Regions from separate parts of the Gordonia sp. GN26 genome, predicted to be linked through region 2. Evidence: predicted binding sites of a transcription regulator. Region 2 holds the regulator's gene; each other region holds the start of a gene.
The links. Region 2 encodes LexA, which represses DNA repair genes until DNA is damaged. Its sites were predicted from a motif close to CGAACANNTGTTCG; they were not measured.
Positions count from the first base shown of each region.

Region 1: the regulator LexA is predicted to act here: its motif matches at 5,167-5,180, upstream of ruvC (crossover junction endodeoxyribonuclease RuvC).
Region 3: the regulator LexA is predicted to act here: its motif matches at 2,604-2,617, upstream of OK17_RS21685 (SAV_6107 family HEPN domain-containing protein).

Region 1 is NZ_JSYC01000023.1:5,551-15,193, forward strand. Features, by position in the region: gene secF (protein translocase subunit SecF) at 1-447, opposite strand, end outside; gene secD (protein translocase subunit SecD) at 444-2,132, opposite strand; gene yajC (preprotein translocase subunit YajC) at 2,324-2,710, opposite strand; gene ruvB (Holliday junction branch migration DNA helicase RuvB) at 2,888-3,976, opposite strand; gene ruvA (Holliday junction branch migration protein RuvA) at 3,976-4,569, opposite strand; gene ruvC (crossover junction endodeoxyribonuclease RuvC) at 4,566-5,135, opposite strand; gene OK17_RS07920 (YebC/PmpR family DNA-binding transcriptional regulator) at 5,244-5,999, opposite strand; gene pdxT (pyridoxal 5'-phosphate synthase glutaminase subunit PdxT) at 6,144-6,764, opposite strand; gene OK17_RS07930 (acyl-CoA thioesterase) at 6,761-7,615, opposite strand; gene OK17_RS07935 (helix-turn-helix transcriptional regulator) at 7,661-8,140, opposite strand; gene OK17_RS07940 (hypothetical protein) at 8,300-9,070, opposite strand; gene OK17_RS07945 (PP2C family protein-serine/threonine phosphatase) at 9,084-9,643, opposite strand, start outside.
Region 2 is NZ_JSYC01000007.1:60,521-70,163, forward strand. Features, by position in the region: gene hrpA (ATP-dependent RNA helicase HrpA) at 1-229, shown strand, start outside; gene nrdR (transcriptional regulator NrdR) at 203-691, opposite strand; gene OK17_RS01745 (LysM peptidoglycan-binding domain-containing protein) at 791-1,327, opposite strand; gene lexA (transcriptional repressor LexA) at 1,567-2,274, shown strand; gene OK17_RS01755 (putative PEP-binding protein) at 2,279-3,952, opposite strand; gene OK17_RS01760 (DeoR/GlpR family DNA-binding transcription regulator) at 4,103-4,873, shown strand; gene pfkB (1-phosphofructokinase) at 4,870-5,829, shown strand; gene OK17_RS01770 (PTS fructose transporter subunit IIABC) at 5,899-7,953, shown strand; gene OK17_RS01775 (HPr family phosphocarrier protein) at 8,027-8,287, shown strand; gene hflX (GTPase HflX) at 8,323-9,643, opposite strand, start outside.
Region 3 is NZ_JSYC01000165.1:10,218-19,860, forward strand. Features, by position in the region: gene OK17_RS21670 (LppM family (lipo)protein) at 1-7, opposite strand, end outside; gene OK17_RS21675 (phytoene desaturase family protein) at 70-1,692, opposite strand; gene OK17_RS21680 (GNAT family N-acetyltransferase) at 1,742-2,410, opposite strand; gene OK17_RS21685 (SAV_6107 family HEPN domain-containing protein) at 2,731-3,195, shown strand; gene OK17_RS21690 (DUF3040 domain-containing protein) at 3,373-3,774, shown strand; gene mraZ (division/cell wall cluster transcriptional repressor MraZ) at 4,237-4,677, shown strand; gene rsmH (16S rRNA (cytosine(1402)-N(4))-methyltransferase RsmH) at 4,921-5,907, shown strand; gene OK17_RS21705 (hypothetical protein) at 5,910-6,800, shown strand; gene OK17_RS21710 (peptidoglycan D,D-transpeptidase FtsI family protein) at 6,904-8,838, shown strand; gene OK17_RS21715 (UDP-N-acetylmuramoyl-L-alanyl-D-glutamate--2,6-diaminopimelate ligase) at 9,029-9,643, shown strand, end outside.

The DNA of each region.
Region 1 (9,643 bases), on a different contig from region 2:
GGTCACGGCCTCGGCCTGGGCCAGGTCGAGGGTCTCGGTGCGCACCTGCACGGTGGCGCTGTTGCCGGCACCGGCGGTCTGGACCGATTCGGGCTCCTCACCGAGTGCCTCGGTGACGACCTTCTCGACGGAGTCGGCGGTGATCTCCGACGAGGCGACCGGCACCGACATCTGGGTGCCGCCCTCGAAATCGATGCCGAAGGTGAAGCCCCGGATCGCGATCGACGCCAGGCAGATCAGCATGATCGCGGCGGTGACGATGTACCAGAACTTCCGCTTGCCGACGATCTCGAAGGCACCGGTACCGGTGTAGAGGCGGGCGAAGAAGCCGCGCTTGGTGTCGGAGACGAAGTCCGCGTCGGTACCGGTCGACGGTGACGGCGGCTCGACGACCGCGGTGTCGCCGGGCTCCCGCGAGTCCTTGTTCGGGTTGTCCGGACGGGTCATCGCACAGTCCCCTTCTCGCTGGTGGACGCGTCGGCACGGGCCGCTTCGGCGGCCTCGGCCTGGCGGCGGGCCGCGACCTTGCGCTCGCGGGCCACCTCGCTGACCGCGCCGAGGCCGTTGACGCTCGGCTTGGACAGGAACGACGACCGGCTCGCGTAGACGACCAGCGGGTGGGTCACCAGGAACACGACCATGACGTCGAGGATGGTGGTGAGTCCGAGGGTGAACGCGAAGCCGCGCACCTCACCGATGGCGAGGATGTAGATCACCGCGGCGGCGATGAAGCTCACCGCGTTACCGGACCAGATCGTGCGACGGGCACTCGCCCAACCGCGTGGCACGGCCGAGCGGAAACTTCGACCCTCACGCATCTCGTCCTTGATGCGTTCGAAGTAGACGACGAACGAGTCCGCGGTCATACCGATACCGATGATCAGACCGGCGATGCCCGCGAGGTCGAGGGTGAACCCGATCCAGCGTCCGAGCAGGACGATGATGCCGTAGACCATCGCGCCGGCGAGGACCAGCGACAGCGTCGTCAGGATGCCGAGCATCCGGTAGTACGCAAGCGCGTAGATCAGGACCGCGACGAGGCCGATCGCGCCGGCGAGGAGACCCGCCTTGAGCGACGAGAGACCCAGTGTGGCCGAGACGGTTTCGGCGTCGGAGGCGTTGAACGACAGCGGCAACGAGCCGTACTTCAGCACGTTCGCCAGCTCGTTGGACGACTTCTCGGTGAACGGGTCGGCGCTGCTGCCGCTGATGCGGGTCTGACCGCCCGGGATCGGCTCGTTGATGGCCGGCGCGGAGACGACGGCCGAGTCGAGGGTGAACGCGGTCTGCGTGCGGTTGGGCGCTTCCTGGGCGGTGTACTTGGGCCAGAAGTCCGCGGCCTTGCCCTTGAACTCGAGGGTGACGACCCATTCGCCGGTCTGCGGATCGGTGCCGGCGGACGCGTCCTTGATGTCGCGGCCGTCGATGATCTGCGGACCGAGGAGGTAGACCTCCTTGCCGTCGGTGGAACACGCCACCAGGTACTGGTCGGGCAGGTCGTTGCCGCGCAGTGGGTCGTTGGCGGTCGGCGAACAGTCCATCTTCGCCATCTGCTCCTGCAGCGGGACCAACTGCTCCTGCTTGGCGTCGCCCGGCGCCTGACGGATCTTGCGCTGCTCGGCGATCGCCGCCGCGGCCACCTCGGTGGGCATCCCGTCGGCCTGGTCCTCGTCCTGGTCCTCCGGCTTCGGCGGCTGCGGGGTCGCCGCCGTCGCGCCGACGACCGGCCGCACGTACAGACGCGCGGTCTGGCTCAGCGACTTGGCCTGTGCGCCGTCCTCACCGGGCACCGTGATCACGAGGTTGTTGCCGGTGACGACGACCTCGGATCCGGAGACACCGAGACCGTTCACACGCTGCTCGATGATCTGCTTGGCCTGATCGAGCTGCTGGCGGCTCGGTTCCTTGCCGTCCTCGGTGCGCGCGGTCAGCGTCACCCGGGTTCCGCCCTGCAGGTCGATGCCCAGTTTGGGCTCGAGCGTCTTGGGACCGGTGAAGTAGATCAACCCGTACACGACGGCGAGCAGAGCGAGGAAGGCCACGAGCGGACGCCACGGCGGGATCTCTCGACTCGGTCGCGACCGCTTGCCGGCGGACTTGGCCGCCTTCGCGGTCGAACGAGGACTTGTCACAGCTGTTCAGGTCTCCTTTGGGAACGTCAACCGGCCGAGGGCGCTCGGACCGCATGACCCACCGACTCCGAAAGGTCTGCGCGCACCGCACTGCTCAGCACAGCGGGGGCACGCAGACCTCGGCAAGACAGGATGCGCGGGAGGTGGGCGGGAGGCGCCACGCCGGTCGACGGCGCGGCGCTGCTCCGGGATTACTTGTCGGTGTCGCGCGCGTCGTCGGACGACGGCTTGTCGAGGCTTACCGAGTCCGAGTCGTCGGCGTAGTCGGTGTAGTCGGCCTCCGGCGCGGTGTGGCCCGGGTAGGTCGCGGCGGCCTCATCGGTGGGGATGACGCGCATGATCGCGAGACGGTTCCAGCGGGTGACCACACCGGTGGCGATCTCCACGTCGACGTAGTCGGACGACGCCGCGTCGATGACGGTGCCGAACAGACCCGAGGTCAGCTGGATGCGGGTACCCGTCGACACCGAGGCCTGCATGTCCTGCATCTCGGCCGCGCGCTTCTTCTGCTTCCGCATCGACAAGAACATGAAGCCGGCGAGGAGAGCCAGCAAGAGGGGGAAGAGCAGAGCGTCCATGGGTGAGAGTCAGTCCTTTGTGTTTCGGGTTGTACCGCGTGCACCACCACCCCGCGCCGATCGGCGAGAGGCATCGTGCGGCCACGCTGTGCTCCACACAGTGTGCCACGTCTATCTTTGTGAGCATCCCCGCAGGTGGTGCCCCGCGTCACACGGGGGTTCTCGCTACGGGTCGGGTCAGAGCTCGTCGAACAGGGACTCGCCCCCGATGTCGCGTGGGCGGGCACCGAAGGAGGCGTTCATCGCGCCGGCGGGCGGGGTCAGGCCCAGGTGATGCCACGCCGCTGCGGTGGCGACGCGTCCCCGTGGAGTGCGGGCGATCATCCCAGCCCGGACCAGGAACGGCTCGCAGACCTCTTCGACGGTCGCGGGCTCCTCGCCCACCGCCACCGCGAGCGTCGACACCCCGACCGGTCCCCCGCCGAACGCCCGGATCAGGGCGTCGAGGACGGCGCGGTCGAGCCGGTCGAAGCCGAGTTCGTCCACGTCGTAGACCTTGAGAGCGGCACGTGCGACGTCGACGGTGATCGAGCCGTCACCGCGGACCTCGGCGTAGTCGCGGACCCGGCGGAGCAGACGGTTGGCGATCCGGGGCGTGCCACGCGACCGCCGAGCGATCTCCTCGGAGGCGTCGAGCCGTAGTTCCATGCCGAGGATGCCCGCGGAACGGTTGAGCACCCGGACGAGCTCGGCCGGGTCGTAGAACTCCATGTGCGCGGTGAACCCGAAGCGGTCGCGCAGCGGGCCGGTCAGCGAACCCGAACGGGTGGTGGCGCCGACCAGGGTGAACGGGGCGACGTCGAGCGGAATGGACGTGGCACCCGGGCCTTTGCCGACGACGACGTCGACACGGAAGTCCTCCATCGCGAGGTACAGCATCTCCTCGGCGGGCCGGGCGATGCGGTGGATCTCGTCGATGAACAGGACGTCGCCCTCGACGAGGTTCGACAGCATGGCGGCGAGGTCACCGGCGCGTTCGAGCGCCGGACCCGAGGTCACTCGGATCGCCGCACCCATCTCCGAGGCGATGATCATGGCCAGCGAGGTCTTGCCGAGTCCCGGCGGGCCGGACAGCAGGATGTGATCGGGGGTCCCGCCGCGACCCTTGGCCCCATGGAGGACGAGTTCGAGCTGCTCGCAGACACGCGGCTGGCCGATGAAGTCGGCCAGCGAGCGTGGGCGCAGGCCGGCGTCGAGGTCGCCGTCGGACCGGACCGGTGTGGCGTTGACCTCGCGATCCTCGAGGTCGTCGGGATCGCCGGTCATCACGAGGCCTTGCCCAGCATCGCCAGCGACCGGCGGAGCACGGTCGAGGCGTCGGCGTCGGGATTCTCGGCAAGAACGGCGGTGACCGCCTTCTCGGCGGGGGCGGCGGTGAACCCGAGTCCGACGAGCGCCTCGGCGACCTGCTCGCGGATTCCGCCGGCGGGGACGCTGCCGGTGGCCGTGTCGGCCGTGGGACGGTCCACCTTGTCGCGGAGTTCGACGCAGAGCCGTTCGGCGACTCGTTTGCCGATGCCGGGCACCGACGTCAGTGCCTTGGTGTCGGAGTCGGCCAGTGCACGACGCAGCGCGTCGGGTTCGAGGACGGCGAGGGTCGCCATCGCCAGCCGCGGGCCGACCCCGGTGACCGTCTGCAGCAGCGCGAACAGCGCGCGGGCATCGGGTTCGGTGAACCCGTACAGCGTCATCGAGTCCTCGCGGACGATCATCGACGTCAACAGCGTCGCCTCGTCGCCGCGACGCAGCCGGGACAGCGTGACCGGGGTCGCCAGAACCCGGTAACCGACTCCCGCACAGTCGATCACGGCGTGATCGAGGGCGATCTCGAGAACCGGACCGCGGACTGACGCGATCATGCGCGACTCCCCTCTCGTGCCTGGGCCAGCCGCTTTCGATGCTTCGCGGCGGCCGCGTCGGCCTGTTTCTGCGCGGCCGCCATGCGCTCCATCATGGGCCCGCGCCAGCAGTGACAGATGGCGATCGCCAGCGCGTCGGCGGCGTCGGCGGGCTTGGGCTTGGTCTGCATGCCGAGGATGCGGGTGACCATCGCGGTGACCTGCGCCTTGTCGGCCCGGCCGCTGCCGGTGACGGCGGCTTTGACCTCCGAGGGCGTGTGAAAACGCACCGGGACGTCGCGCTGGCTGGCGGCGAGCGCGATCACGCCACCGGCCTGCGCGGTGCCCATCGCGGTCGACACCTGATTCTGCGCGAAGACCCGCTCGATCGCGACCGCATCGGGCTGGTGGACGTCGAGCCAGTGACACGCCGAGGTGTAGACGGCCAGCAGACGCTCGGCCAGGTCCATGTCGCTCGGCGTGCGCACGACGTCCACGTCGAGTGCGGTCACCGACCTGCCGCGACCCGACTCCACCAGCGCGATACCGCACCGGGTGAGACCCGGATCGACGCCCATGACGCGCACTCGTACCCTCCCAGGCATCCGAACAATGTTACGAACAGTTGTTCGAGATCCTATCCGGGTGGGCGGACAACTCCGATGATCAACACGCCCTCGCGAGGGCGGTGACGATCAGTCGTTCTCGAGCTCGGCGAGGACCTCGTCGCTGATGTCGACGTTGCTGTAGACGTTCTGCACGTCGTCGGAGTCCTCGAGTGCGTCGATCAGCTTGAACACCTTGCGCGCACCCTCGGCGTCGACGGCGACCTCCACCGATGCGCGGAAGCTGGCCTCGGCGGAGTCGTAGTCGATACCGGCCTCCTGCAGGGCGGTGCGCACCGCGACCAGGTCCGTCGGCTCGCTGATGATCTCGAAGGTGTCGCCGAGGTCGGTGACCTCTTCGGCACCGGCGTCGAGCACGGCCATCAAGATGTCGTCCTCGGACTGGCCGTTCTTCTCGAGGGTGACGACGCCCTTGCGGGTGAACAGGTACGAGACCGAGCCCGGATCGGCCATGTTGCCGCCGTTACGGGTCATCGCGGTGCGGACCTCGCCGGCCGCACGGTTGCGGTTGTCGGTGAGGCACTCGATCAGGATCGCCACGCCGTTGGGGCCGTAGCCCTCGTACATGATGGTCTGCCAGTCGGCGCCGCCCGCCTCTTCACCACCGCCGCGCTTGCGGGCGCGTTCGATGTTGTCGTTGGGCACCGACGACTTCTTCGCCTTCTGGATGGCGTCGAAGAGGGTCGGGTTGCCGGCCGGGTCACCACCGCCGGTTCGTGCGGCCACCTCGATGTTCTTGATCAGCTTGGCGAACATCTTGCCGCGCTTGGCGTCGATGACCGCCTTCTTGTGCTTGGTGGTGGCCCATTTGGAATGGCCGCTCATGTGGTCGCATCCTTTCCCGGTGCCGGTGCGCGGCGGGTGGATGCCCGCGGCACGCATGCCGGGCCCGTGGCCCCGCATCCGGCGATCCTCAAGCCTGCCGACTGCTGCCGCAGGCGCTTGCACTGTCGCTGGTTCGGCACGATCTTACCGACGCACCATCTCCACGAAGTATTCATGTACGCGTCGGTCGCCGGTGACCTCCGGATGGAACGACGTCGCGAGCACATTTCCCTGGCGGACCGCGACGATCCGCCCCTCGGCCGGCCCCTCCGGGACCCGGGCGAGAACCTCGACATCCGGTGAGATCGATTCCACCCAGGGTGCCCGGATGAAGACCGCCCGCATCGGCTGTGAACCGGCCCGATCGGTGATGCCGGCGAAGTCGAGATCGGTCTCGAAACTCTCCACCTGACGGCCGAAGGCGTTGCGCCGCACCGTGATGTCGAGTGCGTCGAGGTGGCGGGCGTCGGGGCGGGTGTCGAGGATCGTGGAGGCGAGCATGATCATGCCCGCGCAGGACCCGTAGGCGGGCAGCCCGTCGGAGAGCCGCTCGACGAGCGGGTCGAACAGGTCGAAGATGCCGAGCAGCTTGCTCATCGTCGTCGACTCCCCGCCGGGGATGACGATGCCGTCGATCTCGTCGAGCTCGGACTGCCTGCGGATGGGCAGCGCGTCGGCCCCACTGGCCTCGAGGGCGTGGATGTGTTCGCGCACGTCACCCTGAAGTGCGAGAACCCCGATCCGCGGTCGCGATCCGGCGCTCACCGATCGGTCCGGGCGTGCTGGTCCTCGGGCATCTGGCGTCCGGTGCGGGCGAGTCCCTCCTGCGTGACCGCCGCGACCATGCGTCCCTGCCGGTCGAAGATGCGGCCTTGAGTCAGGGCACGACCCCCGTCCGCGGACGGCGACGTCTGGTCGTAGAGCAGCCAGTCGTCGGCGCGGAACGGGCGCATGAACCACATCGCATGGTCGAGGGAGGCGACCTGGGGATTGGACTCGGGGTGCGGCACGCGCGACGACCCGAGCAGCGTCATGTCGCTCATGTAGGCGAGTGTCCCCACGTGGAACACCGTGTCGTCGGGCAACGGGTGCCGGTACCGGAACCAGACCCGTTGCTGCGCAGCGAGATACGGGGAGGTGACCATCTTCTCCGGCGGCACGATGCGGAGGTCGAAGTTACGCCATTCCTTGAACACCGCGCGCTCTTCCTCGCCGAGCTCGTCGAGGCGATCGGTGAGTTCCTCGGGTTCGGGCACCGGCGGCATGCGGTCCTGGTGCTCATAGCCCTGGTCGGTCCGGACGTGGAACGACGCCGACATCGTGAAGATCGCCTCGCCGTGCTGGATGCCGGTGACCCGCCGGGTGACGAACGACCGCCCGTCGCGGATCCGGTCGACGAGGAACACCGCCGGGATGTCGGGATCGCCGGGTCGCAGGAAGTATCCGTGCAGCGAGTGGACGTAATGGTCCGCGTCGACCGTCCGCGTCGCCGACATCAGCGCCTGGCCGGCGACCTGTCCGCCGAAGGTGCGCTGGAGGTGGCTGGGGAAAGCACCACCCCGGTAGATGTCGGTCTCGATCTGCTCGACCTGGAGTATGTCCTCGATGGCTGCCACGCGGTCCAGTATCCCGCACGTGGCAACCGTTCCGGACGTCAGCCTCTACAGCTCGTCGAGCGTCATGATCCCGTCCTGGATGGCGCGGGCCACCAGCGAGGCCTTGGTGGGAGCCGGGCGACCGATCTCGGCGTACTTGGCGCGGATGCGGGTCAGGTGCGTGTTGACCGTACCGAGGGAGATGTAGAGCTCCTGGGCGACGGCGGGCTTGGAGTCGACGAGCATCCAGGTACGCAGCACCTCGACCTCGCGGGAGGTGAGATTCGGCTTCGCGCGACCCGTGGACACCTCGGCGGTCACCGCGGTCTCGGGCGCCGGCATGGGCGAATTGGCGCGGTGCAGGTGCGGGTGCCCGGCGCGGTGGCCGAGACCGGGCTGGTTCTGGCGGGAGACCTGTCCGGGGAGCGGCATCCGGCGGGCTGCGAGACGGGCCAGCGCCTCCTGACGGCGGGCCTGCGCCTCGGCATCGCGTCGAGCGTTGATCTGGCGCAGGTGCTGGGGGGCCTGGTGGGCGATCGCAGTCATGTGTGCTTCCTCTTCACTCATCGAACCGGGTGGTCGGTGCCGGGTCTCTTCCGGCGATGAGATGAAGATTATGGGCGTTCCGCGCCCCGGTCGATGGGGAGAACTCCCCACCGCATGGGGAGAACTACCCATGCCGTAACCGCAGGTCAGAGGATCGGTTCAGCCGGCGGCGTTCCGCGCGGCCTCCGCGTCGATGAGCGGGAGATCCTCACGGGTCACGATGCGCGAGGACACCGCGTACTCGACGAGCTTGGTACGGCGGTTGCTGGCGAGTTTGCCGCCACCGCCCCGCATCCCGCTGACGCCGAGCTGATCGAGCTTGTCGCAGACGTTGTCGAGCTTGCGGTTGAACTTGGTCAGCGGCCAGCCGAGGCGTCGGGCGGCCTGAGCCGACGACGGGATCGACGAGGCGCCGGTCCCCTCACGGCGGAGGATCTCCTCCGCGAGCACGACGATCAGGAGCTTCTGGCTCTCGGTGAGGGTCGGCACGCCCTGGGTCGTGTGACCGCCGCTGAACTCGGGTCGGGTCACCGACTTCACCTGCGGCGCACGGGCGAACACGCTCAGCTCGTAGGTGGTGGGACCGGCGGTGAACACGATGGTGGTCTCGCCGAACACCAGCGGCATGCGTGCGCCCGGGCCGAGGGTGGCCGAGAAGCCGACGTCGCCGGCCGACACGCTCGCGGACAGGTGGGTGCCGAGGTTGGTCAGCCACCACAGGCCGTTCTCGTTGTGCACCACCAGGAATCGGCGGTGGAGATAAGGGTTGTCGTCGATCGACAGATCGGCCTCGCGACCGATGAAGAAGCGCCGGCCGGCGTCGAGAGCGGTGCGTTCGCCGCAGTATTCGACATACGTTGCTGCGTCGTCGAGTCCGGTGTCGGCGGCGCCGGCGGGGTCGTGGACCGAGGGATCGTGACCTGTGTTCATCAGATCACCTCGATCAGTTGGGGTCGGAGACCGTCGCCTCGTCGGTGGACTCCCCCTCGGCGGCGCCGTCGAGAGCAGGCATCGTCAGGGTCGGAACCGACTCGTGCACGGTCACCACGATGACGGTGACGTTGTCGTGGGCGCCGAGTGCGAGCGCCGCGTCGACGAGACGTTCGGCCGCCTCTTCGGAGCTCGACGCGTTGGCGAGGATGTCGCCGATCTCCTCGTCGGGCAACTCACCGGTGAGCCCGTCGGTACAGAGGAGCAGGACATCGCCCGGGAAGGCCGGGGTGTTGAAGAAGTCCGGGACGGGATCGACCATCCCGGCACCGAGGGCACGGGTGATGACGTTGCGCCGCGGGTCGGTTCGCGCCTGTTCGGGCGTCAGGAAGCCCGCGTCGATGAATTCCTGGACCTGCGAGTGATCGGTGGTCAGCTGCTGCAGCGAACCGTTCTGGTACCGGTAGGTGCGCGAGTCGCCGATGTTGAGGACCAGCCAGTGCGGGCACTGCTCGTGGGTGACCAGGACGGCCCCGGTGGCGGTGGTTCCCGCCCGGCGGTCGGTCTCGGTAT
Region 2 (9,643 bases):
GCCGGCCTCCGCGGCCCGGGACCAGGCCGGAGTGGCCGTCGTCGACCGGGTGACCGAGCGGTGGGCCCAGCGACTGACGCAGGTGCCCGAGCACCGAAAGGCGGTCGTCAACGACGAGGCGCAGTGGCTCGTCGAGGAGCTGCGGGTGGGATTGTTCGCCGAGCGACTCGGCACCGCCTACCCGGTGTCGGAGAAGCGGGTCCTACGAACTCTTGACCGACTCGGCTGAGGCCTTGCCGGAATCGGACGACGCCGAGCGCAGGTCGTCGATCTCGCGCTGGAAGTCCTCGACGGAGTCGAACGAGCGATACACCGACGCGAAGCGCAGGTAGGCGACCTCGTCGAGGTCACGCAGCGGCTTGAGGATCGCGAGTCCGACCTCGTTGCTGGGGATCTCGGCCGATCCGCTGGCACGTACCGTGTCCTCGACCTGCTGGGCGAGCTGTGCCAGCGCGTCCTCGGCGACGTGGCGTCCCTGGCATGCGCGCCGGACGCCCCGCATCACCTTCTCGCGACTGAACGGTTCGGTGACCCCGTTGCGTTTGACCACCGCGAGCACTGCGCTCTCCACGGTCGAGAAGCGTCGCCCACACTCCACGCAGGAGCGGCGGCGCCGGATGGCCTGCCCCTCATCAGCGACACGCGAGTCGATGACCTTGGTGTCGTCGTTCTTGCAGAAGGGGCAGCGCATCGTATCCTCACGCAGGTCACGGGACACTCTGATGCAGCCGGGCCGCATGCCAGGCCGGTAGTCGGCCGGTCCCTGTGACATCGAGGATACCGCCCGCGCTCAGTGATACCGGGGGGCGAGGAGGGGCTGGCCGACGCGCAGGCCGCTGGACGGGAGGTCGTTCAGCTGGATGATCTCGTCGACGACCGCCTCGCGGGGCATCTCCGGGGCGACGCGTGATGCGATGGTGCTCAGCGAGTCGCCCGAGCGCACGTGGACGACCTCGGTGCCGACCGAGGAAGGCGTGACCGTCGCGGCGTAGTTCTGCCCGACGACCGCGATGACCCACACCGCCAGCGCGAGTCCGACGCCGGCGAGGATTGCCGTCGCCGCGCGCCGGCGCCGGCGGATGACCGCCGAGGGGGCGGGCTGCGCGGCATGCTGGGCCGGGACGACGGGTCCCCGACCGCGCAGGCCGACCGGCGAGGCGCACTGGGTGGAGGCGACCCGACGGACCAGAACCGCCGACTCCGGCACCGGGCGGCCGTCGGCGGGACGGCGGCCGTCGCCGCGGCGCATCGGGCGCGGACGTTCCAGGACGTCACCGCGGACCGGATCGGTGGAGCGGACGGGGTCGATGAGAGTGGCGGTGCGCATGGTGCCCTCCGTGTTTCCGGTCGAACTCTGTCCGTGCGTCCGACTGCGTCGTCGGCGTTCGAACTGTTCGAGTGTCGATCACCTGTTCGATGAACTGATGTTCGAATTTGTAGCACGGCACTCCGACAATTGTCTCGCGACACGTCGAACAAATGTTTGATGCGGTCGGCATTCTGGGCTAGGGTCGTCGGCAGACAAGCGATCTACCAGCACGTTCGGAATCGAGAGGAAGCCCGATCATGAGCGATGACGGCGGTAAGCGCACCGGAGCGCGGGGCGCCGACGAGCCCGTCACCCCGGCAGACATGGCAGCGGCCGAGGCCTCGCTGACGCCGCGGCAGCGCGGAGTCCTCGAGGTGATCCGCAAATCCGTGCGCGAACGCGGTTACCCGCCGAGCATCCGCGAGATCGGTGACGAGGTGGGTCTCACCTCGACCTCCTCGGTCGCCCATCAGTTGCGGACACTCGAACGCAAGGGCCTGCTCAAGCGGGACGCCAATCGTCCGCGTGCGGTCAACATCGCGCCGAGCGAACCGCCGACGCCCACGTCACCGACCGGAGGCGCACTGCCCGAGCCCACCTTCGTGCCGGTGCTCGGCCGGATCGCCGCAGGTGGTCCGATCCTCGCGGAAGAAGCCGTCGAGGACGTCTTCCCGCTCCCCCGCGAGCTCGTCGGCGAGGGTTCGCTGTTCCTGCTGAAGGTCGTCGGCGAGTCGATGATCGACGCTGCGATCTGCGACGGCGACTGGGTGGTCGTCCGCCAGCAGAACGTGGCCGACAACGGTGACATCGTCGCCGCGATGATCGACGGCGAGGCCACGGTCAAGACCTTCAAACGCCAGAAGGGTCATGTCTGGCTGATGCCGCACAACGAGCTGTTCGACCCGATCCCGGGCGACGAGGCCGTCATCCTCGGCAAGGTCGTCACCGTGATGCGGCGAATCTGACCCCTCAGCTCTCGAGAACCGCGGCGGCAGCCGCGCGAGCCGCAGCCGGATCGGTGGTGGCGAGCGCGGCTGCCGCTGCGTTTTCGCAGGTTGCTCGCGTGACGTCGGCGAGCCGGGCACCGACCGCAGCGGCCGCCACCGGAGCACTCGACAACGAGGTCACCCCGAGTCCGACGAGCACACAGGCGAGGATCGGGTCCGCCGCCGCCTCGCCGCACACGCCCACCGGTTTCCCCCGATCCCGTCCGGCCCGCGCAACCGTCGCGATGAGGTGCAGAACGGCCGGCTGCCACGGATCGGTCAGGGATGCGAGGTCGGCCGACATCCGGTCGGCGGCCATCGTGTACTGCGTGAGGTCATTGGTGCCGATCGAGACGAAGTCGACCTCGGCCAGGATCGCCGGCGCGAGGATCGCGGCGGCGGGGACCTCGATCATGACCCCGGGGGTCAGTCCCCGTTCGCGCACCTGCGCGGCGAAGGCCGCCGCCTCGGCCGGTGAGGCGATCATCGGCGCCATGACCCAGGGGCTCGTCTCGGAGCCCTCGGCGGCGCGCGCGATGGCGTCGAGCTGGTGGGCGCGGATCTCGGGGTGCGCCAGGGCGATCCGGTCGCCGCGAACGCCGAGCGCCGGGTTGGCCTCTTCGGGCTGGTTCACGAAGCGCAGTGGTTTGTCCGAGCCGGCGTCGAGGGTGCGGATGACGACCTTGCGGCCGCCGAATGCGTCGAGCACCTCGCGGTAGATGTCCGCCTGCTCCTCCACCGTCGGTTCGTCGGCGCGTTCGAGGAAGGCCAGTTCGGTGCGGAACAGTCCGACACCCTCCACCGCATGGTCGGTGGCCGCGCGGGCCGACGACCCGTCGGCGACGTTGGCCAGGATCGCCACCTCGACACCGTCGGCGGTGCGTCCCGGACCCGACCAGTCCGCAACCAGAGCCGCCTGACGCGTGTGCTCGTCGACGCGGGCGCGCGCAGCGGCGTCGTCGGGTTCCACGACGACCTCACCGGTCGTCCCGTCCACGAGTATCACCGTGCCCGAATCGATCTCGTCGAGGCCGGGCACCGCGACGATGCACGGGATGCCGAGCTGCCGGGCGATGATCGCGGTGTGGCTGGTGGGCCCGCCGAGGCGGGTGACGAGCGCGATGGTGGTGGCGGGATCGAGCCCCGCGGTGTCGGCGGGCGCGAGGTCGTCGGCGAGCAGGATCGACGGCACATCCGGCGTGGGCACGCCGGGCTCGGGCAGGCCCAACAGCTCGGCGAGGACGCGGTCGCGGACGTCGTTGAGATCGGTGACGCGCTCGGCCATGAGTCCACCGAGCTTGGTGAACACGGCGGCGAACTGTTCGGTGGCGGCGACCGCTGCCGACGGGGCCGAGGCCCCCTTCGCGATGAGTCCCGAGGCGGCACCGATCCACCCGCGGTCCTCCGCGAGTCCGGCGGTGGCGGTGAGGACCTCGGCGGCGACGCCGGTGTTCTGCGATGCACGCTCACGCAGGCGCGCGGCGACCGCAGCGGCGGCCGCGGTGAACCGTTCGGTCTCCGTGGCGCGCAGGCCCTCGGCGATCTCGACGCCCGCGCTCAGCGCCTCCGCGGAGTGGTCGGGTCGGCGTCCCGGCCAGAGCGCGGGCCCGAGAGCCACACCACCGACGACCGGCGTCCCCGTCAGATTCTGCGTCATGTGACCACGGTTACAAATTCTTCTTGACTTGTCAATACAAACAGGCGTAAACACAGTTACTACAACATACAAAGCAACATGTTCCCACATTGACGAGTTCAACCAGGGCCTTCGGATACGAGCCACGGGAACGATCAGAACGGAGCCGGTGTGTACGCCGAGGAGAGACAGCAGGCCATCGCCGAGGAGGTGCGCGTCGCAGGACGCGCCTCGGTCGCCGAGCTCGCCGCGAAGTTCGACGTGACGAGTGAGACGGTCCGCCGCGACCTCGCGGTCCTCGAACGCGCCGGGCACCTGCAACGCGTCCATGGCGGCGCCGTCCGCCCCGAGATCCTGCGGGTGATCGGCGAACTCGGCATCGCCGAGCGTGAGACGGAGCAGACCGAGGAGAAGGCCGCGATCGGCCGTGCCGCTCTCCGATTCCTCCCGCCCGACGGCGGGTCGGTCCTCTTCGACGCCGGTACCACCACCTTCCGGGCCGCCGAGGCCATGCCGCGCGACCGCGACCTCACGGTGATCACCAACAGCCTCCCGATCGCCGGGCTGCTCGCCGGCCACCACGCCGACGGTCTCCACGCCCTCGGCGGCCGCGTCCGCGGGCTCACCCAGGCGACGGTCGGCGCCGAGACGGTCGCCGCCCTGGGACGCCTCCGCGTGACGGCCGCGTTCATCGGCACCAACGGGCTGAGCGAGGCGCACGGACTGTCCACCCCCGACCCCGACGAGGCGGCGGTGAAGGCGGCGATGGTCGCCGCGGCCCGACGCGTCGTCGTCCTCGCCGACAGTTCGAAGATGGAGCGCGAGGAGCTGTCCGGTTTCGCGGGTATCGACGACATCGATGTCCTCATCACCGATTCCGGCATCGATGCGGAGTTCTCCGCCGCATTGTCGGCCCGCGGCGTCGAGGTCGTGATCGCGTGATCCTCACCGTCACCGCCAATCCCAGCGTCGACCGGACCCTCGAACTCGCCACCCCGTTGCGACGCGGCGAGGTGCAGCGGGCCGGCGTCGTCCGTGCCGAACCGGGCGGCAAGGGCGTCAACGTCGCCCGCACCGTCGCCGCCGCCGGACTCCCGACCCGGGCCCTGCTGCCCGCTCGCGCCGGCGACCCCCTGCTCGCCGCGCTCGACGACCTCGGGCTCCCCTACGACGCCGTCCCCGTCGACGGCGAGGTCCGTTCCAACGTCACCATCGCCGAATCCGACGGCACCACCACCAAGATCAACGCCCCGGGCGTGACCCTGTCCGCAGCTCAGCTCCGGTCGCTGTCCGCTCTGATACGGACCCACGCGAACGGTGCGGACTGGGTCACGCTGTGCGGATCGCTTCCGCCCGGCGTGCCGGAGGACTGGTACCGGACAGTGGCCGACGCGTTGGTCACCGCCGGATGCCGGGTGGCCGTGGACACGTCGGGAGCACCGTTGCGCGCCGCGGCAGCCGGACGTGTCGACCTGATCAAACCCAACGAGGACGAGTTGGCCGAGCTCACCGGCGCCGATGCCGCCGAGCTCCGTGATTCCTTGTCCCGCAACGATCTCCGGCCGGTCGTGATCGCGGCACAGGGCCTCGTCGAGCAGATCGGCGGTAGTGTCCTGGCGACGCTGGGAGCACGGGGTGCCGTCCTCGCCACCGCAGCGGGCACCTGGTGTGCGACCCCACCACCGATCGTCCCGCGCAGCACGGTCGGTGCGGGCGACTCGTCCCTGGCCGGCTTCCTCATCGCCCGGACACGCGGCGCTTCCGCTCCGGAATGCCTGCGGTCCGCTGTTGCCTACGGTTCGGCAGCCGCCGCGCTGGCCGGCACCGCCGCCCCCACCCCCGCCCACCTCGACCTGTCCGGGGTCACGGTCACGGAACTCTCCGGGGCCGGCCGATGAGATGACCCCGATCCCACGCCCCCAGCAGAACCCGCACCACATCAACCCTCCATTGCCGAAGGACATCTCATGACCGAGCAGATCATCACCGCGCAGACGGTGAGTCTCGACGTCGACGCCGGCGCCGACCCCGCCGCCGTCATCACCACCCTCGCCGATGCTCTGGCCGCGGCCGGACGGACCACCGATCCCGCCGACCTGGCCCGCGCCGCACTCGAACGAGAGGCCAAGTCCGCCACCGGACTTCCCGGAGGCATCGCGATCCCGCACGCACGCACCGCGTCGGTGACGTCGGCGAGCCTCGCCATGGCGCGCCTGTCCCGCAAGGTCGACTTCGGCGCACCCGACGGTCCGGCCGATCTCGTCTTCCTCATCGCCGCCCCCGAGGGCGGTGCGGCCGCGCACATGAAACTGCTGAGTTCACTGGCGCGCTCGCTCGTCCGCCCGGACTTCGTCGCGGCCCTCCGCGAGGCCGAGACCGACGACCGCGTCATCGAACTGGTCACCGACGCCGTGGACCCCGACGCCAAGAAGGAGACCACTCCTCCGTCGACTGCCGCGACCACGGCCGACGCCGCGTCGCCCGCAGAGAAGCCCGCCGCGGACCGGCCGCGCATCCTCGCGATCACCGCCTGCCCCACCGGGATCGCGCACACCTACATGGCCGCGGACGCACTGAAGTACGCCGCCGAACGCGCCGGCGTCGACTTCGCGGTGGAGACCCAGGGCTCCTCGGCCACCACGCCGTTCGATCCCGAGGTGATCGCGTCCGCCGACGCCGTCATCTTCGCGACCGACATCGGGGTCAAGGGCAAGGGCCGCTTCCACGGCAAACCGGTGATCGCCTCGGGCGTCAAACGCGCCATCAACGAGCCCGACACGATGATCGCCGAAGCCGTTGCCGCCGTACAGAATCCGGATGCGGCCCGGGTGACCGACGGTGGCACCGACACCGCCTCGGCCGGGTCCTCGTCGGGTGTCGGGCTGGCCGCGCGCACCCGCCAGGCACTCATGACCGGCGTCAGCTACATGATCCCGTTCGTCGCCGCAGGCGGTCTGCTCATCGCGCTGGGCTTCCTGCTCGCGGGCTACGAGATCGCCAACAGCACCCTGGACGCCGGTGGTTCCCTCGACGACGCCGCCTTCATCGCCCTCAACAACAGCCTCTGGGATCTCCCCTCCGGGGGTCTCCTCCAGTACCTCGGTGCGGTGAGTTTCGCGATCGGGTCGGGGGTGATGGGACTCGCCGTCCCCGTCCTCGCCGGGTACATCGCCTTCGCCATCGCCGACCGTCCCGGCATCGCACCCGGTTTCGTCGCGGGCATCGTGTCGCTCGCCGTCGGAGCCAGCTTCATCGGGGCACTCATCGGCGGCCTGATCGCCGGCGCGGCGTGCCTGTGGATCTCGCGACTCCCGGTTCCGCAGTGGGCCCGTGGACTGATGCCGGTGGTGGTCATCCCGTTGTTCGGCAGCCTGATCGTCGGCGGCCTGCTCTACCTGGTCCTCGGCAAGCCGCTCGCATGGTTGACCGAGCAGATGAACTCCGGACTCGAGAGCATGTCCGGCGGATCGGCTGTCGTCCTGGGCATCGTGCTCGGCCTGATGATGTGCTTCGACCTCGGCGGCCCGGTCAACAAGACCGCCTACCTGTTCGCCACCGCCGGGATCGCCGACGCCGCGACCGCAGGTCCCGCACAGTTCCAGATCATGGCCGCGGTCATGTGCGCCGGCATGGTCCCGCCGCTGGCACTGGCGCTGTCGACGGTGCTGCGGCCCGGCCTGTTCACCGAACCCGAACGCGAGAACGGCAAGGCCGCATGGCTTCTCGGTGCGTCGTTCATCTCCGAGGGCGCCATCCCGTTCGCGGCGGCCGACCCCTTCCGCGTCATCCCGTCGATGATGGCCGGCGGCGCCCTGTCCGGCGCGCTGATCATGACATTCGGTATCGAGCTCCGCGCCCCGCACGGCGGCATCTTCGTCTTCTTCGCCATGAACAACTGGGTGCTGTTCCTCGTCGCCCTGCTCGCCGGCACCGTCTTGAGCGCGGTCGTGGTGATCGCGGCGAAGCAGTTCGGCAGGACCCGCGAGATCGCCGCGGCCGACCTCGAGGCCGTGGCAGCCTGAAGTCCGGACCCGCCGAACACCCACACTCCGACGAACAACCATCAGACAAGCAATCAGCAACACAGGAGGCACCATGCCCAGCACCACCGCCACCGTCGGATCGGCCGTCGGCCTGCACGCCCGCCCGGCCACGATCATCGCCGAGGCCGTCGCCGACACCGGTAGCACCGTGACCCTCGGACTCGAGGGCGGCGACCCGGTCGACGCCGGTTCTGCACTGATGATCATGACGCTCGGCGCCGAGAAGGGCACCAAGGTCGTGGTGACCGCCGACGACCAGGCGGCCCTCGACAAGATCGTCACCCTGGTCGAGACCGACCTCGACGCCGACTGATCCAGACGCCGGCTGCCCCGGACTCAGACTGACAGCTAGACCGTGAGGTCCGCGATCTCGCCTGCGAAAGCGGCCGGGACGCGGACCTTCATCGTCGTACCCGACTCGGTGTGCTCGGAGGTGAGGACCTCACCCTCGCTGTGGATCCGGGAGACGATGTCGCCGCGGGAGAACGGGACCTCGAGGGTGAGCTCGACATCCTCGCGGCCGACGAACTCTCGGACACGGTCGAACAGCTCGGGCAGTCCCTCGCCGGTGCGCGCCGAGACGAACACCGCGTCGGCACCGACCGCGCCGCGCAGCTCGGTGAGCCGGTTGCCGTCGATCGCGTCGATCTTGTTGATCACCAGCAGTTCCGGCGGTGCCTCCGCCTTCTCCTCGGCGACGATCTCGCTGATGACCTGGCGCACCGCCGAGATCTGTTCCATCGGGAACGGATCCGATCCGTCGACCACGTGCAGGAGCAGATCGGCGTCGACGACCTCTTCCAGCGTCGACCGGAACGCCTCGACGAGCTGCGTGGGCAGGTGGCGCACGAAACCGACGGTGTCGGTGAAGACCACGGCCCGCCCGTCGTCGAGCGTGGCCCGTCGTGTTGTCGGGTCGAGGGTCGCGAACAACGCGTCCTGCACCAGGACACCCGCGCCGGTCATCGCGTTGACCAGACTCGACTTGCCGGCGTTGGTGTAGCCGGCGACGGTGATCGACGGGATCGCCGAACGGTTGCGGGCGGCACGCTTGGTGGTGCGTGCCTTCTTCATGTCGCGGATCTCGCGGCGCAGCTTGGCCATCCGCTCACGGATCCGCCGGCGGTCGGTCTCGATCTTGGTCTCACCGGGACCACGCAGACCCACACCGCCGTTGCTGCCGGCGCGGCCACCGGCCTGCCGGGACATCGACTCACCCCAGCCGCGCAGACGCGGGAGCATGTACTCCATCTGCGCCAGCGAGACCTGCGCCTTGCCCTCGCGGGACGTGGCGTGCTGGGCGAAGATGTCGAGGATCAGGGCGGTCCGGTCGATCACCTTGACCTTGACGACCTTCTCCAGCGCGGTCAGCTGGGCGGGCGTGAGCTCACCGTCGCAGATGACGGTGTCGGCCCCGGTCGCCAGGACGATCTCGCGGAGTTCCTCGGCCTTGCCGCTACCGATGTAGGTGGCCGAGTCCGGTTTGGAACGGCGCTGGATCAGCGCGTCGAGGACCTGCGAACCTGCGGTCTCCGCGAGGGCGGCGAGCTCGGCCATGTTGGCCTCGGCCGAGGCGGCGCTGCCCTCGGTCCAGACACCGACGAGGACCACCTTCTCGAGGCGGAGCTGCCGGTACTCGACCTCGGTGACGTCGGTGAGTTCGGTGGAG
Region 3 (9,643 bases), on a different contig from region 2:
TGCTCATCGTGCCAGACACTCAGCCGAACACCTGTCTCCGACGCTCGGCCGAACAGACGTCTCCGACGCTCAGCCGAACAGACGTCTCCCACGTAGGGCAGCGTGGCCCGCGATGTAACCGCTCGCGCCCGTCACCCCGCCGCCCGGATGCGTCGACGCCCCGGCCAGGAGCAGCCCGTCGGCGCCGGGGACGCGATGACCGGCCAGATCCGGGGTCGGTCGCCACATGAACATCTGGTCGATCGACATCTCGACATGCATGATGTTGCCGCCGATCAGCCCGAGTTCGGACTCGAGATCCTCGGGGGTCTGGATGTACCGGTGGGCGATGGACTCCGCGAAACCCGGTGCGTGGCGGTCGACCTCGTCGCACACCGCTGCGGCCGCCTGTGCACCCAGCGTCGACCAGTCGCCCCCGGCGTTGCTCGCGAGCCGGTACGGATGCCACTGCGCCCACAGGTTGATCGCGTGTCTGCCCTCCGGGGCGAGGCCGGGGTCGATCGCCGAGAAGCTCATCGCGACGACGGCGGGCCGCGGAGGCAGTGAACCCACCGCCGCGGCGGCGTGCGCGCGGACCAGGTGTGCACGGTCGGTCACCAGCAGACCGAGGGCGGAGTGGACGCCGTGGGCGGGCAGATCGTCGGGGAGGTCGCGGTAGGCGGGTAGCGCGGTCGTGCCGAGGCGTACCGCCATCCCGATCCCGCTGCCGACGACGATGTCGCGCCGCCAGCGGTCGATGGTCCCGGCGTCGAAACCGCCCGCCGCCAACAGATCCAGGGTCGCCAGGACATGGCAGGCGTTGATCACCGTGGGCGTACACCGACGCTCACCGGATTCGGTCTGCACTCGCCAGTGGTCACCGCACCGGGTGATCGAGACGGCCGGGTCCCCGCACACGATCCGGCCGTCGTCGGCGCCGATGCGGTGGACGAGCGCATCGGTCAGCGCACCGCTGCCGCCGATCGCGCGGCCGGGTGGGATGACGTGCATCAGGGCGGCGAACCCGACCATGGGCGCGGTGCCGGGCGCGTTCATCGGCGGCCCCGACTGCGCGCCGAACCAGGCGAGCCCGGCCTTGAGCTGTTCGGAGTCGAAGTAGCGGTCGAGGAGCGAGTCGCCGGACGTCATGAGTTCGGCGGTGAGGTTCATCATCGCGCCGCTGCGGCGTCCGATCAGGCCGGTGCGTTCGGTGGTGGCCGTCGACCCGAGACCGGCGAACGCCCGCCCGAACTGTCCCATCGACGCAGGTCGGTAGAAGGCGTCCATGACGGCCCGCGCCCGCGGCGTCCAGGTCTCGACGAACTGCCGATACGCCGCGGCATCCTTTGCGCCGCATGCCCGTTCGATGGAGACGCAGGTCGCGTCGAGGTCGGTCCGGAAGACGATCGCCGGCGCCGTGTCGGTCGCCGGCACGAAGGCCCAGGGGTCGCAGTCGACGTAGCGGAGTCCGTGCGAGGCGAGGTCGAGGTCGTCGAGAACAGGGGAGTGCCGGATCATCAGGTGCGCCGAGGAACCGCGATCGATGCGGTACCCGGGGAAACGTTCGACGGTCGACACCGCCCCGCCGGGGATCTCGTCGCGCTCGAAGACCTCGACATCGCGTCCGGCCTTCGCGAGGTAGGCCGCGGCGATGAGGCCGTTGTGGCCACCGCCGACGACAACGGCGTCGCGCCGCTCCCCGTGCCCGCTCATGCGTGTTCCGTGTCGTGCGCTGTCGTCGTTGTCTGTGCCACGCCCTCCATCATCCAGATTGTGGGGGACCGGGGGGCGGCGGTTGCAGGTTCAGCGGCAGCGGACGGCCGAGGAACGCGAACGGACGGGGGTCTCCGGTGAAGGTGAAATGCCGGAGCACGTCCGAGAAACCCATCCGCCGATACAGCGACCAGGCCCGGTTCTGCTCGGCGGGGATCTCCGGCGTCGACAACAGCACATGGCGTTCGGGTCGCTCGGCGAGCAGCCGCGCCAGCAGCAACTGACCGATGCCGCGCCCCTGCGCGGTGGGGTGCACGTGGAGCTCGGTCAGCTCGAAGTAGTCCCGGGCGATCATCTCGATGTCCGCGGGGGAGCGTCCCGTCTGCCGCAGCCCGAGCCGGAGTTGCTGGTTCCACCACTGCCCGGTCGCACCGGTGTAGCCGTAGGCGATGCCGACCAGGACGTCGTCGGGGCCCGTACCCACCGGCGGTCCGACCCGACGCCGGGACGTCGGCATCGACTGCGCCTCGTGCGGGGGCAGGGTGGCGACCGCGCCGACCGCACGCCAGCCCGGCCGGGCGATGTGTTCACGCCACAGCGACGCCCGGTGCACCTCGGTCCCGCGGGGATACCCCATCGCGGTCACATAGACGTCGAGGGCGGGCTCCAGCCACACGCGGGAGTCCTGACCACCGAGGTTCACCAGACGAATCGTCAACGTCGGATCGTCTCCGGGCTCACCGAGCGGGCCCGCACCGCCCCGGCCATGCGCTCTCCGACCATCTGGTGTGACTGTCCTCTCGGTATGGCGGGCTCCGCGGAATCGGGTCGCGGGAGTCGGTGTTGAAGAAGGATGCGGGCGCGGCCCCACGCCTTGAAGAGACGCGCACCGCTAGCTATATTGAACGTGTCGAACGGGTGTTCGATGAATGTGCCTCCGCAAGCTGTTCGCGTTCATCCCGACGACATGACGGTCCGGTGGCGGACGAGGGAAGCGTCTGCCACCGGACACCGTCGCCAGCGAGTGAGGAGGATGCCATGCCCGGACGGCCCACATCCCGCCGGTCCACCCCCGTCGACCCGGTGATGGTCGGACGTGCGCGCGATCTCCTCCAGCGTGCCCATCTCCTCCTCGACAACGCCGATGGTGTCTCCGACGACGCCGAGCGTTTCCGGCAGTTCTATCTCGTCGCCCTCCGTGCGGCCGGTGCCGCGATCGCCATCGGCGAGCCGGCCGGCCCCGCCCGCCGCAAGACGTCGAACGCCTGGACCCGTATCGGTGTGGTCGCTCCCGACCTCGCCCCGCTGGCCGCGCGGTTCGCCACGCTGTCGCCCGTCCGGATGAAAATCGAGTCGGGGATCATCCGAACACTCGACCCCGACAGTGTCGCCGGCATGCGACTCCTCGTCCTCGACTTCCTCCGGCAGGTCGAGACCTTGGTCATCGCTTACGAGCAAGGCAAATTCGGGACAGAGGACCCCCAAATCGGGCGAACTGCGTGAGGCCGGACACACTTTCGGCGTTCCGTTGTCGTTCCGGTATGTGCATCCGGGCCCACAACAGTGAGTAATGGTGGTCGCGGCTGATTTCACCTCGTATCATGGGAGAATAAGGCGCAGACGCCTCACCGGTCGCGGTTGACCGTCGTCGGCGTCGCGGATCAGGGAGAAGGAGGGTCGGTGCCACTTTCGGAGCACGAGCAACGCATGCTCGAACAGATCGAGAGCGCTCTGTACGCGGAAGACCCCAAGTTTGCGTCCAGTGTCAAGCGTCGTCGGCTGGGTAAGTCGAGTGGCCGTCGTCGCCTACAGGCGGTGGCGGTCTTCGTCGTCGGCCTCGTGATGCTCGTCGGCGGTCTCATCGTCAAGATCGACATCGGGGGCTTCCCGATCGTCAGCCTCCTCGGCTTCCTGGTGATGTTCGGTGCCGGCCTCTTCGCCCTCTGGGGTGACGACCTCGCCGACTCCGCGACCGCCGCGCCGCGCGCGGGAGGCAAGAAGCAATCCGGGTCTTCCGGCTCCAAGCGCAAGCTGTCGGAGCGGATGGAAGAACGATTCAACCGTCGGTTCGAACAGGAGTAGATCTCCGGTCGGTCTGACGGCCACGACCCTCGAGAGCCGCGCACCCATGTGGGTGCGCGGCTCTTTTGCTGTGCACGACCCGGCTTCTCACGTGCGATTCGGCGCGCTGTCGACCATGTCCCCACCGTCACCCACTCCCGGCCCCCACCTGCCCCCACCGGCGTTCCCCACCTTCCCCCACCCGAGTTCCCCACTTTGCCCCACCTGGGAAGAAGCACTGGTCGCATGGGCATCTGAAGCCTCAGAAAGCCCGTCTGTCACACGATCGATGGGCAAGGCGACACGCGTTCACGCACGGGACACGCACGAAGTGTCAGAAGTTTCACCTGCTTGAACTGGGGATTTGCTGGATAGTGGAGGTCGAGTGGGCTTCTGGGGTGGAAAGTGGAGGAAAGTGGGGTACTGTGGCAGCACTGGGTGAGGCGATCCGGAGCGCGGAACCCAGGGGCAGGAGGTGTCGACATGTCTGTGCGATTCGTCGGCACCTACACGCCCAAATTGGACGACAAAGGGCGACTCACGTTGCCCGCCAAGTTCCGCGATGCACTGGCAGGAGGGGTAGTGGTCACCAAAGGCCAAGACCACAGCTTGTCGGTGTATCGGACCGAAGAGTTCGATGCGATCGCGGCGAGGATCGTCGAGGCGTCACGCAACGACCCTGACCTGCGTGCGTTTCAGCGGACCTTCTTCGCCGGTTCGGAAGAACAGCGACCGGACGGCCAGGGCAGGATCAGCCTGTCCTCCGACCATCGCGTCTACGCGGGACTGTCCAAGGAGTGCGTGGTGTTCGGCAGCTTCGATCACCTCGAGATCTGGGATTCGGCCGCATGGGACGAGTACCAGTCGCAGCACGAGGAGAACTTCTCGGCAGCCAACTCGGCCGCGTTGAACGCGGTCTTGTAGCCGAGAGGGGACGAGGCGAAGCGGTACTCGGGCTTCGGGTGGCACGAGGCCCCGATCCGGTCCGACCCTGGCGTACTTCCCCAACGCCAGGTACGGAATCGGATCGGGACCTCGCTCCATCCGGGGCGCGGCCCGACGGTGATGAACCGTCCGCCCGCGACATGAAACTCCTCCGACAAGTCCTTCGCACCGAAACGCCGACTCTGCCGACCGACATGGCCGACACGCCGATGGGGGCCCTCCGTGGATGACACTGGTGACGACACTCGCCGCTCCGGCGAGTTCGGCCACATCCCGGTCATGGGCCGGCGCATCGTCGAATTGCTCACCCCGGCACTGGAATCAGAAGACCGGCGGGTCTTCCTGGATGCGACGCTCGGTGCCGGTGGGCACAGCGAACTCATCCTGAACACATTCCCCAACGTGCACCTCGTCGGTATCGACCGCGATGCCTCCGCCCTGGACATCGCGCGGCGCCGACTCGAACCGCACGCGGACCGGATCTCCCTGCACCAGGCCACTTTCCACGAGATCGCCGACGTCCTCGACGACGCCGGTGAGGAAACCATCGACGCCGCCCTGTTCGACCTCGGTGTCTCGTCGATGCAGCTCGACCAGGCCGGCCGGGGTTTCGCCTACTCGGTCGACGCGCCCTTGGACATGCGGATGAACTCCGACGACCCGCTCACCGCGGCGGACGTCCTCAACACCTACGGTCACGGCGAACTGGCCCGTGTGCTCTCCGAGTACGGGGAGGAGCGCTTCGCAGGCAAGATCGCCTCGGCGGTCCTGCGGGAGCGCGAGAAAGAACCGTTCACGACGAGTGCACGTCTCGTCGAACTGCTCTACGCCACCATCCCGGCGGCGACCCGGCGGACCGGTGGCCACCCGGCCAAGCGCACCTTCCAGGCCCTGCGTATCGAGGTCAACCACGAACTCGACGTCCTCCGCGAGGCGTTGCCGACCGCGCTGTCGGCGCTCACCGTCGGCGGCCGTGTCGCGGTGATGAGCTACCAGTCGCTCGAGGACCGGATCGTCAAGCGGGAGTTCGCGGCCCGCACGACCTCGACCTCGCCGCCTGGCCTGCCCGTCGAGTTGCCCGGCACCGCCGCGGAGTTCCGCCTCGTGACCCGCGGCGCCGAGCGTCCCGACGACGAGGAACTGACCATCAATCCGCGATCGGCACCGGTTCGAGTCCGGGCGGTCGAACGAGTCGAGAAGAAGGGCTGATCATGACGATCCTGCACGACGCCCCTCGTCGCTCCGGCTCCGGCCGTTCCGACGACAAGCGTTCCGGCTCAGATCGTTCCGGCGCTGGACGTTCCGCCACCGAACAGAACAGTCGTCGGTCGCGGCGCGCCCGCATCGAGTCCGAGCGCGCGACCCGTTCGCGGGCGGCCCAACGCGCGCTGGATCGCCGTCACAAGCGAATGGCCACCGGCGCGGTCGCACCGCGTGCGGCCCGCGGCGGGCTGTCGATGTCCGGTGTCTCGCTTCGAGAACGGTTGCAGCACACACCTTTCGTGGTCCCGGTCATCGCATTGCTGGTCCTGGGCCTCGGTCTGAGCCTGTGGCTGTCCACCAAATCGGCCCAGGACTCCTACAAGCTCGGCATCGAGCGGACGGAGAACCAGTCGCTCATCGACCAGCGGGATGCGCTCAAGCGGACCTACGAATCCGGCAACTCTGCTCCGGAACTGTCCCGGGAGGCAACCCGACTCGGCATGATCCCGTCGGACAACCCGGCACGGATGATCGTCGACGACCCGCGCCGGCCCCGCATCGTCGGGAAACCCGCACCGGCGTCGGGGAAGCCGATGGCCGACCTCAACCCCGAACTGAAGCCCGACCCCACCGAGACCATCGACCCGCGCAAGGTGGACGACTCGATCGGACTCGGCGGCGGCGCCGTCGGCGCACCCAACCCACCGGCCCAGCAGACCCCGGGTCAGCAGACCCCGGCCCCGTCGACCCCGGGACAGTCCGGGCCCACGCCGTCGCCGCAACCCGTTCCGGCGCAACCCGATCCGGCCCCCGGGCAGGGGGAGGCCTCGCCGCCGGCCGAGTCGGGGCCCGCGCCCTCGAGCCCGATCCCGGCGCCGAACGTCGTGCCCCGGACGTGAGGTGGCCGCGGGTCGTAAGGGCTGTCACAGTGCGCCCACCGATCTGCAACCCGCCGACGCCAAATCCCTGTCACGACCTTGAAGCGGTGAACAATTGACGACCATGACACGTGCGACCTTCGAGCGACTCGGCCACGCGCCGTCTCGCCCGGGACGTCGCCCGGGCCAGGGATCCCGCGCGACCGCAGGCGGCCCGGGTGGCCGCGGACCGGGAAAGGGCGGTCCCCGAAACAGCGGGGGACTGCACAGTTTCGGATTCCGGACCAAGGTGTTCGGAGTCGTCGTGCTGCTCGTGGTCCTCGCGGTCGCAGGGAAGATGATCGTCGTCCACACCATCCAGGCCGGGTCCATCTCGGCCGAGGCCGCCCAGCAGCGCGAGTACACGCAGGTCCTGACGGCCAAGCGTGGTTCCATCCTCGACCGCAACGGTCGCCCGCTGGCCTACACCGACGAGGCCCGGTCACTGACGTTCCTGCCCAAGGCGGTTCGCAAGTCGATCGATGAGGAGCACCGCAAGAACGACGAACTGCCCGGCGTCGACGAGCGCCTCAAGGAGATCGCCAAGGGCGTCTCGGTGGCACTCGGCGGCTCGATCAGCGAAGAGGACCTCCTCGCGAAGATCACCGGCGACGAGCCCTTCGTCTACCTCGCACGGTCGGTGAGCCCCGACGTCGCCAAGCGCATCACAGAGGAGTTCCCCGAGGTGGGCGCCGACCCGGAGAGCATCCGGCTCTATCCCGGTGGTTCGCTGGCGGCCAACGTCATCGGCGACGTCAACTACGACGGCAACGGTCTCATCGGCCTCGAGGCCTCCCTCGACGCGATCCTGTCCGGCACCGACGGTTCCCGTACCTACGACCGCGGATCGGACGGCGCGATCATCCCGGGCAGCACCCGCAACGTGCACCCGGCCATCAACGGTTCCACCGTCCGCCTGACCCTGGATTCCGACACCCAGTGGTTCGTCCAGAGTCAGGTCATGAAGGCCAAGCAGGCGTCCGGAGCGAAGGGTGCCTCGGCGGTCGTGCTCGATGCCAGGACCGGCGAGGTGCTGGCGATGGCGAACGACGGCACCTTCAACGCCTCGCTCCCGCTGTCGGACCAGCCGAAGGCCGAACTCGGCAACCCGTCGGTCACCTCCCCGTTCGAGCCCGGCTCGGTCAACAAGCTCGTCGCGGCCGCCGCCGCCATCGAGTACGGCCTCACCCGGCCGGACACGGTCCACCAGGTGCCCGGCAGCATCCAGATGTCCGGCGTCACCGTCCGCGACGCCTGGGAGCACGGCGTCGAGCCGTACACGACCACCGGCATCTTCGGTAAGTCGTCGAACGTGGGCACGCTGATGCTCGCCAAGCGCATCGGTGAGGAACGCTTCGCCGACATGCTCAAGCGATTCGGGCTCGGCCAGCGCACCGGCGTCGGCCTCCCGGCCGAGAGCGCCGGCGAGGTCCCCGCACTGAGCCAGTGGTCGGGCGGTTCCTTCGCCAACCTGCCCATCGGGCAGGGTCTGTCGATGACGCTGCTGCAGATGACCGCGATGTACCAGGCGATCGCCAATGACGGCCTGCGCATCCCGCCGCGGATTCTCGCCGGCGAGGAGCGCGACGGCGACACCACGGAGGGGCATGCTCGTCCCGAACCGGTCCGCGTCGTCAGCGAGGAGACCGCCCGGACGGTCCGCGACATGTTCCGCTCGGTGGTGCAGGACGATCCGATGGGCGTGCAGATGGGTACCGGCACCAAGGCGGCCGTCAGCGGCTACCAGGTCTCCGGCAAGACCGGTACCGCCCAGCAGGTCGATCCGTCGTGCGGCTGCTACTCGAACTCGCGCTACAACATCACGTTCGCCGGGATCGCCCCGGCCGACAACCCGCGCTACGTCATCGGGATCATGCTCGACAACCCGCGCCGCAGCTCCGACGGCACCGGGGGACAGTCCGCCGGACCGCTCTTCTCGACCATCGCGTCGTGGATGCTGCAGCGCGCCCAGGTCCCGCTCTCTCCGCCGACCCCGAGGCTGACCCTCACCGCGAAGTGACCCCCACCCCGTTGGTCGGCGCACCGCGTCCCGGACGCCGATCCCGGGGTCGGTATCGTGAGTGCAATTCTGCGCCGAACACGAATGGGCCCGCGGTGATCGGACCGCGAACACCCCGACCACCAGCACCCAGACCACCAGCACCCCGACCACCAGCACACCGACCGAGAACAACCGAGGAGGCGAACACATGACGTCTCGTGGTTCCTCGCACAAGGGATCGGCCGGCAGACGCAAGGGCAACAAGAAGGTCCCCGGTCGTCCGCGCGAGGTCGCGCCCACGGCCGTGACGGTCCTGTCGACGGCCACCGGCGCCCGGCTCGACCTCGTCGGCGGCGCCGACCGCGACACCAGCGTGCAGGGCGTGACCCTGCGCGCCCAGGACGTCCAGCCCGGCGATCTGTTCGCGGCCCTCCCCGGTGCGGCCACCCACGGCGCGCGGTTCGCCGACCAGGCGGTCGCCGCCGGGGCGACCGCGATCCTGACCGATCCGGCCGGCCGCGCCGAACTGAGCCGCGTCCTGCCGCCCGAGACCGCCGTCGCGGTCCTCATCCACCCCAGCCCGCGGACCGTGCTGGGCAGCGTCAGCGCCCGTGTCTACGGAAACCCGTCGCAGCGACTGAAACTGATCGGGATCACCGGCACGTCGGGCAAGACCACCACGTCGTATCTCGTCGAGGCGGCCCTGCTCGCCGCCGGGCACTCGGTGGGACTCATCGGAACCGTCGAGACCCGCGTCAACGGCGTCGCGCAGCCCAGCTCGCTGACGACTCCGGAGGCCCCGACCCTGCAGGCGTTGCTGGCG